Regions from separate parts of the Shewanella sp. 10N.286.52.B9 genome, predicted to be linked through region 1. Evidence: predicted binding sites of a transcription regulator. Region 1 holds the regulator's gene; each other region holds the start of a gene.
What was found. The regulator LexA, encoded in region 1, represses DNA repair genes until DNA is damaged. The targets are predictions, from matches to a motif close to TACTGTATNNNNATACAGTA.

Region 1 (5,070 bases):
ATAGGTCAGGATGTACAACACAAAAGCAATAGATAACCCGTTAATAATCCGCCAAAACTGGCCTAAGGTTACCTTAGTTAAGGTGTCAAAACTGTCACCGGGTTTAAAATGCAAATTGGTTTCAAGTAGCATCAGACCTGACACCAGCATACAAAACCAAATACCAATTAACATGACTAATGAATAGCCAAACCACATGCCTGCACTGACCACAGGCAAAGAAAACATACCAGCACCGACTGTGGTACCGGCGATGATCATAGCACCGCCCAATAAGGATTTATTTTGCGGTTGAGATTGTGTCGAACTCATAAAATTAGTTATTACCCATGTTCCATTGTGACACTATCAACAATGGTTTTTCGAACAGATAAACGCAGCATACCATTGGCATGATCACGTATTCGGATGACTTCAAATTGATTATCGTTAGCGGATAAATACCCTAATTCTTTTAATTTCACACTCAAATTATTGTAGAGCTTTTTATCATAAAACTCAGGCGCAGTAATTCCATGTAAAGCACCTAAACGCTGAGCCAATAAATGGCTGGCGCTTTCTAAATCAGAACGCTCAATTTCTGGTTTGTAAGCCAGTAAATTAAAGATAATCGCGTAACGCTGTAGGGTCTCACTGACCGTGGCGGACAATAACATTAACTGAGTGACATTACTTTGATTGACTTCAAAGTGATCGCTACCGGAAATTAGCTTTTGTTCAACAAACAAATCAAGCACTTGATCCACATAGGCACTTAAATCTTCAATGCCCATAAACAGCTCAGCTTTCAATAATGGGTAAAAATCATTAACAATTTGCTGGATTTTTTCTCGGCTAAATTCTTCATATTGCACCAAGCAACTGGCGATTAATGAAGGCACTGCCATTAGATGAATTATGTTATTGCGATAATAGCTCATCGCAATCACTGAGCTATCTTCAATTGCGATAATTTCGCCGATGGCATCTGTGGTTGAGGTAAATTTATTCAGCGACAAACATTGCTCAACTAGGTCATGAGCTGAGCCCTCAGCCACCGACGCATACTCAGTATAAGGAACATCCTTTAAGATTTTCAGGTAGAGGTCTAGCTGGGTTTCAAGCTCACTGCGCTGCAGGGCGTTTTGCTCTGAAGCCAGCAGCGCCATACTTGCTAATGTCACCGAACTCGCTGCGGCGGCGCCATTGATGTTAGTCATCACTTTATTGGCCAATACATTTACTGCTGGCGTTAACCATGATGGCTTTTGATCCGGATCTTGAGCAATTTCTTCACGCCAATTTGGCGATTGTTGATTTAAAAATTGCTGCACATTGATTGGCTCGCCAAAGTTAACGTAACCTTGGCCAAAGTTGCCTAATTTACGCAGCGCACCAAAGACCTGCCACACTGATTCTTTTTGCTTTTTCTTACCGCTTAACTCTTTATGATAGGTGGACACTTCCATCACATGATCATAACCAAGATAAACTGGCACTAAGGTTACTGGGCGTTCAATGCCCCGCAGTACACAGTTAACTGTCATCGCTAACATGCCGGTCTTAGGCGCTAATAAACGACCGGTACGAGAACGACCACCTTCGGTGAAGTATTCAACCGAATAGCCTTTAGCAAATAACTGATCTAAATACTCACGAAACACTGCGGTATAAAGTTTATTACCGTTAAAGCTACGACGAATAAAGAAAGCACCACCACGGCGGAACATAGGGCCTGCTGGCCAAAAGTTTAAATTAATACCGGCGGCAATATGCGGCGGCACCATGCCTTGGTAATACAAAATATACGACAGCAGTAGGTAATCCATGTGGCTACGATGGCAAGGCACATAGACAATTTCATGACCATCATGATGCAGCTTACGCACTTTTTCAGCGCTTTTAATGCTAATACCGCTGTATAACTTATTCCACAACCAAGTAAGAAAGCGCTCAGCAATACGCACTAAGCTGTCTGAGTAATCCGCTGCAATTTCATCTAAATACTGAATAGCTTTTTCGCGGGCTTTGTCTTCAGGAATTTTTTTATTAAGCGCTTCTTCTTTTATCGCTTGAGCAATGGCATCAGACTTTAATAATGAGTTGAACATTGCCTGACGATTTGGCAGTTGTGGGCCTGTCATCACTTTACGTTGGCGTCTAAAGTGCACTCGCGCCACACGGATAAGTTTATGCGCAATACTGACATCTGTGCCGTGTTCATCAGCCATATAACGTAGCGACATAGCATTTGAAAATTGAATAAAGCTATGGCGACCTAAGAACAAAATCATCAACCATTTACGTAACCAGGTCGGGTTTTCACGCTCAAATACGGCTGCGGTCATGGTGTCATCTTCTTTACCAGGGATACGTCCCCAATACAGACTCACTGGCACCAATTGAATATCAAGTTGATCATTTTTTTTATGTAAGGCTAATAAGCTGGTGAAGTTATCAACAAATTTTTCGCCACTTAAACGCTTGCCAAATAGAGGCTTACGACCTTCAATACACACAATTCTAGGGGTATTTAAGCCATCAACGTCTAGTCGCTCATAAGGGCTCGGTAAGCCATATTTGGCGGTCACTTCATTTAATGCCGCAATATCACTGAGTGATTCTGTCTTCATCACATAGACCACTGGTTTATCTGGGTCTAAGTTCAGATCGGCAAAGGGATCTTCAGGCACAACAACCGTGTGCACCATCAGTTTTTGAATCCAACGTAATGATTTTGCTATGATTGAGTCAGGTTTTAACATGAGTGTTCGCATATTCAACATCAATTAATTGGCCATAGAATACCAGATAATGGTTCAGTTTCACTAACAAGGGTCTATACAGAGAATATTTGTTCAGTAAAAATAGCCATATCCGAATAACAACCAACCTATTTTCAATCAACACTACTGTATAAATATACTGTTTAAACAAACGATGTGAGAAATAGCCAATTTCATCGGTTTAAAAAGCTGACTTACCTTCATTAACTAAATAATTAAATTACATATACTTAACCGTGCCCCCATATATAGCCAACAAGAATTAGATGATAATAGTTAAATTAATTTGGTTAATACTTGCGCGACCACCGATACTGTATATAATGACAGTCACTGTATAAAAAAACAGGAATCAATATGAGACCTTTAACGCCACGCCAAGCTGAAATATTAGAGCTAATTAAATGTAATATCGCCGAAACAGGTATGCCGCCAACTCGTGCAGAAATTGCAACTCGATTAGGCTTCAAAAGCGCCAATGCCGCTGAAGAACACTTAAAAGCACTGGCAAAAAAAGGCTGTATTGAAATTATTCCTGGTACCTCTCGCGGGATCCGCATGGTGCAGGTGGAGGAGGAAGTTGAAGCAGGCTTACCACTTATCGGCCAAGTTGCTGCAGGTGAACCTATCCTTGCTCAAGAGCATGTTGAACAGTATTTCCAAGTTGACCCAGAAATGTTTAAGCCCAATGCTAATTTCTTACTACGCGTTCGTGGCGACAGTATGAAAGACATTGGTATTTTAGAGGGCGACTTATTAGCAGTGCATAAAATGCAAACTGCCACCAATGGTCAAGTTGTAGTGGCACGTCTTGAAGACGATGTAACCGTGAAAAGATTTGAAAAGAAAGGCAATATTATTTATTTACATGCTGAAAATGCAGAATATGAGCCGATTAAAGTTGATTTAAGTTGCCAAAACCTAACGATTGAAGGGCTTGCTGTTGGCGTTATTCGTAATGGAGGTTGGTTATGAACACATTAATAGGCAATGCACCGCGTCACCCTGGATTATGGGTAGATATGGCATCTGATCCCTTACCCACTAAACAAGGGATTGAAACCAAGCGCACCCAAAACCAAGGCTTAACTGAATTGACTCAATTATGCAGTCAGTTAGCCATTTTAAGTCAGCAAGGCCGTTGGATTGTACTGATTAATCCGCCGCATATCGGTTATAAGCAAATTCTTGCTAATGCCAATGTTCGTATGGACAGAGTATTGTTAGTTCACACCAAAGATGAAGTCGAAACCCTGTGGGCGATGGAAAAAGCGCTCACTAACGGTACTTCAAGTGCAGTAATTACTTGGACACCACCATTAGATGCCCGCGACAATCGCCGCATTCAATTGGTTGCCAAAAATGCCTTAGCCCAAGGGCTTATCATTGAAGATGTAAATACTCACTTACCTGAAGGCGACCCATTAACGCAAACTTTAGCAGTACCGACTCGGGTAAACCTTACCTCGTTTCACTAGTAAAATATGACTAAAAAAGCCCTTCACTACGCTGAGGGGCTTTTTTTTGCACTTTTTTCAGCAAATTAGATGATAAAGTGATCTTGATCAATATTTAATCTCCAAGTAATGTAGTTAACAAGGTAGTAACAATTTATCGTACTGCCGAGAATAAATGTCAAAAAGATACAAACGCTATTAAAAGATTGAGCTGGTACCGTGCGGTATAGAAAGCCTTGAATGTAAAGCGTCAAATATAATTGATAAGTTCAGTATTAGGTACAAGTGTGGCACCGTAACGTAATAACATAATTGAGTTTTCAAGCTCAAAGCCACCGTGTACTTTGAAATGATCAAACTTTTTCGGGTATGAAAAGTTTGCATAGAGCAGAGTATTACTGTGTGGCTTTTCTTTGTAATTGCAATTCGCAATTAGCAGAGGAGTAGTCTTGTGAAGCGATTGTTGTACGGATTAATGGTGGCGTTGCTTGCAACCCCACTCACAGCGGCAGAGATGCCCTTAAACATGACTCAAGGTGTAACAGAGATCAGTGGCCAGGTTTACGACCTGCATATGATTATTTTGTATATCTGTTGCGCCATTGGTGTCGTGGTCTTTGGGATCATGATTTATTCCATGATCTATCACAGAAAATCTAAGGGTGCAGTTGCAGCCGACTTTCATGACAGTACCAAGGTTGAAATAGCTTGGACAGTATTGCCATTTCTAATCCTAATTGGCATGGCAATCCCAGCAACAAAAACGCTGATTGCTATGGAAGATCCCAGCGATGCTGAACTGACAGTCAAAGTGACGGGCTCTCAATGGAAATGGCATTACAGCTATT
Region 2 (5,070 bases), on a different contig from region 1:
TGCATCGGTTGACCGGGGTTGGTGGTAACCAAGAATTCAACTTGATCACAACCAGAAACTGATTGTAGTTCTGGGTTAAAATTCACCTCAATGCAGAATCTGCCTTTGGGCATATTTAACTCTTGAATCGATTGGGTGACTAACTTATTAAGCTCTTTAGCATAGCGGTTACGGCTATGGCTGAGTTTTTGGGCGCTAATTACGTAAGCTCTTTTGCTTTCATCTACTTGCTGCTGAATTTCATCAAGCCTTGTGGCATCGTTATTAAGCTCGCTAAGTTCAGCTTTTAAAGCTTGGTGATGCTCAAACAGTTGCTCAGAGCTCACATGGTGTTTTCTTGATAATTGCATCGCCTTTGAAATGCGCTGCTCAAGGTAAGCAAAGTGTTCAGGATCGAGTTCTATTCGGCTTAAATAGTCCTGAACTTCGCTGCTGCTTTCCTGCACTTGAATTAACGCTTCATTGAGCATTTGAGCAATATTACTTAGTTGTGGGTCAAACTCAGTTAGGTTCTCAGCTAAGCCCACGACCCGATTAAGTAAAGATTCAATATTGGCTTCATCGTCATCACACAGTAATTGCAGGCTGGATTGGCAGGTATCAATTAACTCTGTGCCGTTAGCAAGGCGTTTATGCTCTTGCTCAATCTCAATAAATTCACCGGCTTTAAGATCAAACTCATCAAGCTCTTCAACTTGATATTGCACTAGCTGTTTTCTGGCTATACGCTCTTGCTGATTTTGTTGTAATTGTTTCAGTTCATTTTCGATTAACTTACAGCGTTGATAGCTTTTGCTTACCCCATCAAGCAATAATTTATGGTTGGCGTAGCTATCAAGAAGGGTCAGTTGATGCTCGCTTTTTAACATTGCATGATGTGCGTGTTGGCCGTGAATACCGACAAATAATTGCCCTAGAGATTTAAGCTGGGCTAACGGAACTGGATTACCATTTATATAGGCACGTGAGCGGCCATCGGCATTAATTGTTCTTCTTAAGATACATTCGTCTTCGACATCAAGGTCATTGTCCTCTAGCCAGCGCTTAGCAAATGGCACATCATCTAAGCTAAAGCGGGCACTCACTTCGGCTTTGGTTGCACCTGGTCTAACGCTATTGGCATCTGAGCGATTACCAAGGCATAAGCCCAGGGCATCAATAGCAATGGATTTACCAGCACCGGTCTCACCAGTAATGCTGGTCATGCCAGCTTTAAAGTCGAGTTCTAGAAAACGTACAATTGCGAAATTATTAATGCTTAATTGGCACAGCATAATCAATCCTTGTGTGAATAACCATCAAACCACTGTATCTGCATACAGTTTACACTGTTTTTATATACAGTAAAGTACTGTATAAAAAATGGTGCTGATTTTTTATACGAGGATTAAACCAAGGCGCTTAAGATTTTTTCAATAATGGGCAAACTAATAAAGGTGGCTGTAGTGCTGATCAATGTGCACTTGGCACTTGATAAGGTATAGATTTGGTAACGCTGTGCCAGTAAGTAAACACTTGCTGCTGTCGGCAGTGCCGCCAGAATGACGCCCATAAAAACTAGCTCAGACTCCACCTTAAAATAGCTTAATAAAACATAGGCAAATAACGGCTGGACAATGAGTTTTAAACTATTCAGCAAGCTCATTTCAAGGGCGATATTATGTTTTTTAGGCCCAGCTTTTGCGCCGCGATGCATGGCTTTAGCTAACACCATGCCAATGGCAAATAAGGCGCAGGGGCTAGAGGTGTTTCCGATTAACCGAAACATCATGCTGATACTGTCAGGTAGGTTTATTTTGAGCGCTGATACCAATACCCCTAGGGCGCAACCAATAACGATGGGGTTGGTGATTAATGCGTTGAGCATAATCATAATAGGATGACGTTGTTGGGTTTTATTCACCGCAAGTTCCATGCTCACCAGTGCAAATGCGAACATGATAATGGACAGTAGACTGGCAATGGCTGCGGTGGCGATGGCTTGATTGTTATCAGGATACAAGTTCATCATTAAAGGGATCCCAATAAAGGCGGTATTACCAAAACTGGTGTTTAGGCCTCTAATTGCAGCTAGCGCGGGCTGTTTATTGTCTGCAAGGGTTGAGATGATCACTGTAATACAATATGTGCCCGCCATAGCGAGGCCAAAGGCGAATATAAATCCCCATTGCAGAATATCGTTAATGTCAGTTTCGGCCAGTGCAATAAATAAAATAGCAGGGAAGGCGATATAGTAGACGTATTTATTTAGCGCCGAGTCACTATCTTGGGGGAGTAATTTAAGTTTCTGGACACTAAAGCCAATAACCATGATGCCAAAAATAGCTATAAGTGGGGTTAGGATACTAGGCAAGCTTGATTCCTTTTTAGGACCTTGAATGACATATCAATAATGTGGGCGTTGGATATCTTACTTTAATGGCGCCAATAAGATATTAGATAAAGGTAAGGTATGAGATGAATCTAAGTTATTCAAATAAGTTAAGTTTTTAAATTAAACTAAGATAAGAAAAACTGCATAGATCTGATACGACAAGGAGGATGTAAATGTTGCCCATCAGGTTGGCATTAGAGTATAAAGCTATCTGTTAGCGGTATCTTTAATAAGGGCATGATGACAGGCCCTTATTAAAGAGTGCTATTGCTACTTTAAAAGTATCATTGCTGCAGACTGATGCCGATATTAGACACGCCAGCATCAATGATTTCTTTGCGTAATTCCTTAATGAATTCAGGTGTGATTTTTGTTGTTTCTTCAATCACATCTAATAACATTCCTTGTAAGTGCTTCTCTTCTTGCATTACAGGATGGTTAAATACGAACTCTTCTACAACATCTTCATTCATGACGTCTTCAAGTTCTTCAATGCTAATGGCTTCAATATAGTTGGCCACTGTACTTGATGATAATTTACTGACGTTGGTAATATCTTCTTCGATTTTAGCTTGTATGCCACCGAGTAAAGTCGATAACGCTACAGCAGCATCCATTGCAGGATAAACACCGTAGGCTTCAAAATCTGCAGGCTCAGGGGTATTTTCATCTAAACGCTGTAAGTGAATATCGTAATTAAACTTAAGCTTTTTATCGTATTGTGATTGCCAAAGTAAATCCAATACTGTGCTTAATACTTTAGGCTCGCCAAACTCACACACTTCGGAGAAAAGGGCGTAATTGGGCAGCATGCGCTGACATAGCGCGGTCGCAAAAAGTTGCTTTTGAGGTAATGACAGCGCTTTTAAACGCTTAAAAAAACCGGGTTTATTGCTCATAGGGAACATCCGCTGATAACTGTGATATCACTTGATTTACTGCTGATTCTACCTTAGTTAGCTCGTCAAGTAACTCAAGTATTTCAGGTTCTAAGTCTTCGATGTTGGTTTTGTGCTTTAACGCAGACTCTAATTCTTGGCAAAGTTTTTGGGTGTTGGGCACCCCACAATAACAACTCGCTCCATGAAGTTTATGCACGGTTTCCAGCATAAGCGAACTATTGCTGCTTTTTAATGCCGTTTCTATGTTGCTGACACTTTCAGGCAGTGAGTCCACCAACATTTGCAGCATCTCTAATGCTAAATCCGGTTTTTGATTGGTTTGTGCTAAGCACAGCTCCCAATTAAGGGTATGCATATCAAAGTGGGTAAATTTAGGTTTATTTATCCAGCGATCAATCACCCCTTTTAATGCCGCTTCATCAATGGGTTTTGGCAGATAACCGTCCATGCCGCTACCTAAAATTAATTCTCGCTCTTCAGCGATAGCGTGGGCTGTTACCGCAATAATAGGTGTATTGCGGTTAAGTGAGTCTTGGCGGATAAGTTTGGTTGCTGTAACCCCATCAGTGCCGGGCATTTGAATGTCCATAAAGATAACATCGAAGGCTTGTTTTTGGGCATAGCTCACGGCTTCATCACCGTTATTGACAGAGATGACATTAACCACCAACTCTTTCAGTAGGGTATCGATTAGCTTTAAGTTAGCAAGGTTGTCATCAACAGCAAGTACGCTCAAATTCTTGCGCTCATACACAGTCGCGGGTAGTGACTCGGTTAATAGCGCTGTTTGAGTGGGTGGATGAATTAAGTGGTTAGCCAACTCGTAGTCACTCACTGGCATACTGAGTAAAATATCGCTATTAGGCCTCAATGCTTGGTTTAATATTTTTTGCTGCTCGATGCAATCATGAAGCAAGACTAAACATGAGGTCTTTTCCCTCGCCATGCTTAAACAGCTTAATAACTGCTCTTTATCACTAAAGCCATGGCAGTTAAGCAGAATATAATCGTAATGCACTTTGCTTGATGAAAGCGTTGACTCTAAATGGCTAATTTGGCCAACAGTGGTTAAATGTAGCCCCCACGCTTCAAAGCGGCGATTGAGCATATCGCGGCTTAGCTCTCTTGATTCAAATAACAACAGGGTTTTATTACGTAAAGAGTCCAAATGCAGCACTTCACCAATATGAAACTGGCTTAATTCCAATGGCAGCATGAACCAAAATGTTGAGCCTTGATTTGGAATTGAGGTAAAGCCAATTTGGCCGCCCATTTGGTTAATCAAACGTTTGGTGATCACTAAGCCCAAGCCGGTACCACCAAAGCGGCGTGAAATAGACGAGTCTGCTTGGCCAAAGGCCTGGAACAGATATTCTTGCTGACTTTCATCAATACCAATACCGGTATCAATTACTTCACAGCGCAGGGTGATATTTTCATCTTTTTGGCCTACAAGATGAATTTTCAAAATAACGCTACCTTGATCGGTAAACTTAATCGCATTGCCCAATAGGTTCGTCATGATTTGTGCAACCCGCATCGCATCACCGCTGACACTTTCAGGCACGTTGTCGTCAATATCAATAATCAGTTCGATGTCTTTTTCTTGAGCGCTGCCGGCCACAATGCTGACGGTTTCAGAAATGGTTTCCCGCAGGGCGAATGGCATTTTCTCTAAGACCATTTTACCGGCTTCTAATTTGGAGAAATCCAGAATGTCATTAATGATCCCCAGTAAGTTACTGGCGCTTCGTTCAATGGTTTTTATGTAATCTAACTGACTTGAGTGCAGCG
Region 3 (5,070 bases), on a different contig from region 1:
GATATAGCCAAATTCAACGTCTGCTTTAATACGTTGCTGATGCTTTTCATCAAGCTTAGTAATTAGCTCTGGCTTGATATTGCCTAAGGTGCCGTATTGCGCGACAGGCACCTTGTCCCATGGCAGTGCATTCTTCTCTTCAGATTCACCATATTCACCCGGCTCTAATGCACTTGGGAACATAATATCGGGTGTCACACCTTTAAGTTGGGTACTGCCACCATTTATGCGATAAAACTTAGCAATGGTGTATTGCACGTGACCAATTGGTTTGTCGTACATGTCATAAATTCTGCCAAGGCTTTTGTGCTGCTGCACTGTACCTTTACCAAAACTAGCTTCACCAACAATTAAGGCTCTATCGTAATCTTGCAATGCCGCTGCAAAAATTTCAGACGCTGATGCACTATAACGATCAACCATGACAGTTAATGGGCCATCATATGCGCTCTTGCCATCATTATCGCGGTTTTGAGTAACTCGGCCGTTGGCATCACGAATCTGAACCACTGGGCCCATATCAATAAACAAACCGGTTAATAATGTGGCTTCTGTTAAGGCTCCGCCGCCATTGCGACGTAAATCAATGATAACGCCTTCAACGTTTTGCTCTTTTAATTTAACCAATTCTTTTTCTACATCAACTGACAAGTTCATGTAAAAACCAGGAATTTGAATCACACCGACTTTACGGTTGGCATAGTCGCCTTCTGTTGGCTCAATCACTTTTGATGTTGCTGCGCGATCTTCTAAACGAATTTTGTCGCGGATAATGGTCACTTCAAATGCTTTTGCATTGGCGCCACCTTTTTTAGGTAAAATTTGTAAGTTAACTTCACTGCCTTTTGGGCCTTTAATTAACTCTACAACATCGTCTAATCGCCAACCGATAACATCAACAATTTCACCGTCTTTTTGGCCTACGCCAATAATTTTATCTTCAGGTGATAATTTTTCACTGGTAGCAGCGGGGCCACCAGCAACTAAACTTTTAATAATAGTATAGTCATCATCCATTTGCAGTACAGCGCCAATACCTTCAAGGCTTAAGTTCATTTCCATTTGGAAACGTTCTGCATTACGAGGAGACAAGTAACTGGTATGAGGCTCTACCGTGCGAGCAAAGGCATTCATCACACCTTGGAATACATCCTCGCTTTGTGTTTGACTTAAACGCTTGATGGCATTGTTATAGCGCTTGCCTAATACTTCGACGGTTTCTTTCCAATCTTTACCAGCAAGTTTTAGATTCAGTGCGTCATATTTAACTCGTTGACGCCATAGCTCATTGAGCTCAGCTTCATCTTTTGGCCAAGCAGCTTCTTCACGATCAAACTCGTAAGCATCGCCGGCTTCGGTAAAGTCGAATTCTTTATCAAGTAAAGTAAGCGCATAAGCAAAACGTTCATAACGACGTTTTTGCACTAAGGAGTACATATCAAAGGCGGGTTCGATATTGCCAGATTTGACCATATCGTCAAACGAATGCTGATACTGTTTAAAAGTATCAACATCAGCTTGAGTTAGAACATTGCGACGAAAATCAAGTTGTTGCAAATATCTTTCGTAAATCAACTCAGAAAAAGCATCATCAAGTTCAAAGCGATGATAGTGAGAACGAGTAAATAAATTCGTTACCCTTTTACTCGCAACCTTGTGTTGAGGCTCTTGCTCAAGTTTAGGTAACTCGTTGATTTGAATCGTTGGTGTTATTGCCCAAGCCGAAAAACCGACAAATAAAGTGGCAATCGACGCAGCCAAAGTGAGTTTTCGCATCAACAAGTTACTCCTTAAATGATCACGATAATAAAATATGCTCTGCACGAACTTTTACGATTAATCCAGTATCAAGCTGTACATGGATATCTTCTTTCTTGATGTCAGTGATAACACCAGGTACAGGGTTTTGCCCTAACTTGACACTAACACGTTGTTTTTGCTTAAGCTCGTCAAATTTAGCAGCAACATAATTAATTTTAGGTGCGGCAGGTTTTGCAGGCTTAGCTGGACGGTCTTTTTTAACCGGCGCTTTAGCTGCAGGTTTTCTTGCTGGCTTTTTAGGGGCCGCTTTAGCCGCTACAGCTTGACGCTTAGCTTTGGCTTTTTCTTGACCTTCTTTCAACGTTTGTTGAGCGTGGTCAATATGTTCTTGCTCCAATTCGCCACAATCTTGACCGTCAAGATCGATACGTTGAACACCCGCTTTAACGCCTTTCAAGTAGCGCCAGCTGCTTGTATAACGTCTAAGTGCTACACGTAATTGTGTTTTACTTACTTTAGAATCATCAGCCAACCTAGCAGCTAAATCTTGAAACAACCCAATTTTTAATGGCTTAGTTTCACCTTCTGCAATAAAGCATAAAGGAAATGTTTCATATAAATACGCTAAAACTGCGTTGGTGTCGGTCAACTTGTCTGTTGATTCCATTTTTACTTCCACGTTATAAAAGGGACTGAGTCTCAGCTTTCTTTGCGAGTACAGTCGTTTATCTTTCGTTAAACAGATCTTGCTTAACGTTCAAATTAGCACTTCTTATTCGATTGCTAAAGCAATTGAAACATGCTTTAACAAATTAACTCACTTAGCTGTAATTTTACAGTAAATAAATTTTATCCATAGCAATGCGCGCTGTTCGGTATTATAAAGCTCATGGCAGCGATTGCGACCCGCAATTTGCTATATTTGGTCGCTAATTAAGCAAATAGGCAAGATTCAAAGCTTTTTACTAGCATTTCTAAGCCTTTTCTATCGTCTGTATCAAAACGATTCAATGATGGGCTATCAATATCTAATACCGCAACTACGTCATTGCCTTGGCGAACAGGGACTACAATTTCAGAATTACTGGCAGCATCACAGGCAATATGTCCTGCAAATTGATGCACATCTGCCACTAATTGTGTTTCATCATTTGCCGCTGCTGTGCCGCATACACCTTTACCGATCACAATACGTGTACAAGCAACTTTTCCTTGAAACGGACCAAGAACGAGTTGTTCTTCACGCTTAATATAGAAGCCAACCCAATTTATATCATCTAAGTTGTCATTTAATAACGCTGAAAAGTTTGCCATTCCTGCAATAAGGTCGTCTTCACCGGTCATTAATGCCAGTACTTGGCGGTTTAATGTGTCATAAAACTCAGCTTTCATTTTCCATCCTAAGTGAGGTTTTTATTATTCTGCAGCCGCTTTTTTAGTGGCTTTTTTGTTTGCTGTTTTGGGTGTAGCCGCTTTAGGCTTTACGATCCCTTTTAATAAATTTGCAAGTTCATCCTTGTTAGATGCAAGATAAAAAGCAAGTTTTTCGACACTATTTTCCTCTATTTCCAGCTCAGCGCCAGAAATAAAAGGCACTAAGTTATCCGCAATGTCGAGCATTTTGTCGTAGGCGTCAGCTTCTTTCTTAGATGTAAACGTCATCTTCTCAACCCCTTCTCTTACCACGACAAACTTTGTTATTACAGCCATGATTAACCTCTTACTGTTTTTATATACAGTGCATAGAGTGTCATAGAACTAACTTCTGATGCAAGTATTCTGATTATTCTGGTATTATTAGGTTTTATTGTAACTTGATAAATAATATTTCCACTGTGTTTTTAATCAAAACAAAGCGTTTTTTATTATTTTATTGCTCATTAATATTTCACTACATGGACGGTTTTCCTTTATTTATGCCGAAAAGTCTTGACCCGAACACCATTATATTATGCCGCTCCTGTGACTTAGCCGTTCAAAAGCGCGCCTTACCGTCTAATGTTCGCGCGTTATGCCCTCGCTGCCATACGGCACTTTATGACGTTCCTTACTGCTCAATCAATGGCATGCTTGCCTTGTGTATCGCGGCATTATTATTTTATATTCCGGCTAACTTTTTACCCATCATAGAAATCAACTTTTTAGGCAGTGTGCGAACAACAACAGTTTTTGAAACGGCTGTGACGGTGTGGCTGCAAGGTTATTGGATAGTTGGCATCGCTGTGATGGCGGCAGCGGTCATTGCCCCGGGATTATTAATTTTATCGATTTTATTACAAGTCACCATAGTAAAACTTAAATTGCACTCCTGTTTTTGGCAAAAGACATATCGCGCACTGCTTAAAAACCATGCGACCTTATCGCAACTTACTATGCTTGAAATTTACGTCATTTCATTTTTAGTAGCTGCGTTTAACTTGTCTGACTTCTCAGATATTTATTTAGGCATGGGCACCTTCTGTTTTTGTATGCTGTTTTTAGTTATCTTATTTTTACAACGGGAATATAATTTAGAACATATGTGGGGAATGGCTTATGAGCGCTAACACTCCTGCGCGGCAAGGAATACAAATCGGTTTTTGTTTATGCACTGTTTGTCGAAAAATCAATAACATCAGTCGTGACCGTTGTAGTCGCTGTGATTCTAAAATCCAAACACGTAATCATGCCAGTTTACAGCAAAGTTGGGCGTTATTGATTACCGCAGCCATTTTGCTGATCCCAGCTAATATCTACCCAATCACTGTGCTCACCAATCAGGGAAAAGTCACCTATGACACCATATTTACTGGTATTGTGCATTTGGTTCACTCTGACATGATCCCTATTGCCATTATTGTCTTTACTGCCAGTATATTGGTGCCTTGGCTAAAAATTATAGGCTTAGCGATTTACTTAATCGCTATTAGCTTTAATCTGCCAGTTTCTAAAAAGAAACTCATGATAGGCTTTCATATTATTGAATGGATTGGCAGATGGTCGATGCTGGATTTATTTGTTATTGCGTTAACTGTCGCCGTCGTTAATATGGGGCAATTACTTGATGCTAAACCCGCACCTGCAGCAACCGCATTTGCGTTAGTCATTTTACTGACTCAGTTAGCAGCAAAGGTATTAGATACTCGTTTACTTTGGGATCGCTTGGAAAAAAACAATGACACAAATTGAATCACCAAAAGTTGTTAAAAAGAAATTATTCTCGCCGATTTGGTTATTACCGATTGTTGCCTTGGCCCTTGGCGCTTGGCTTGGTGTAAAAAGCATCAAAGAATCAGGTATCGAGATTATTGTGCACTTCCCTAATGCCGT

Region 2: the regulator LexA is predicted to act here: its motif matches at 1,305-1,324, upstream of recN (DNA repair protein RecN).
Region 3: the regulator LexA is predicted to act here: its motif matches at 3,483-3,502, upstream of BCU91_RS14630 (YebG family protein).

The regions. Positions count from the first base shown of each region.
Region 1 covers NZ_MCTY01000198.1:33,502-38,571, reverse strand. The annotation lists gene mtr (tryptophan permease) at 1-312, opposite strand, end outside; gene plsB (glycerol-3-phosphate 1-O-acyltransferase PlsB) at 324-2,744, opposite strand; gene lexA (transcriptional repressor LexA) at 3,123-3,740, shown strand; gene BCU91_RS15625 (SulA-like leucine-rich domain-containing protein) at 3,737-4,243, shown strand; gene coxB (cytochrome c oxidase subunit II) at 4,674-5,070, shown strand, end outside.
Region 2 covers NZ_MCTY01000212.1:18,878-23,947, reverse strand. The annotation lists gene recN (DNA repair protein RecN) at 1-1,274, opposite strand, end outside; gene BCU91_RS17575 (AEC family transporter) at 1,388-2,353, opposite strand; gene BCU91_RS17570 (YjaG family protein) at 2,659-3,273, opposite strand; gene barA (two-component sensor histidine kinase BarA) at 3,263-5,070, opposite strand, start outside.
Region 3 covers NZ_MCTY01000194.1:26,113-31,182, reverse strand. The annotation lists gene prc (carboxy terminal-processing peptidase) at 1-1,776, opposite strand, end outside; gene proQ (RNA chaperone ProQ) at 1,799-2,428, opposite strand; gene BCU91_RS14635 (GAF domain-containing protein) at 2,695-3,153, opposite strand; gene BCU91_RS14630 (YebG family protein) at 3,178-3,471, opposite strand; gene BCU91_RS14625 (paraquat-inducible protein A) at 3,678-4,307, shown strand; gene BCU91_RS14620 (paraquat-inducible protein A) at 4,297-4,929, shown strand; gene BCU91_RS14615 (MlaD family protein) at 4,916-5,070, shown strand, end outside.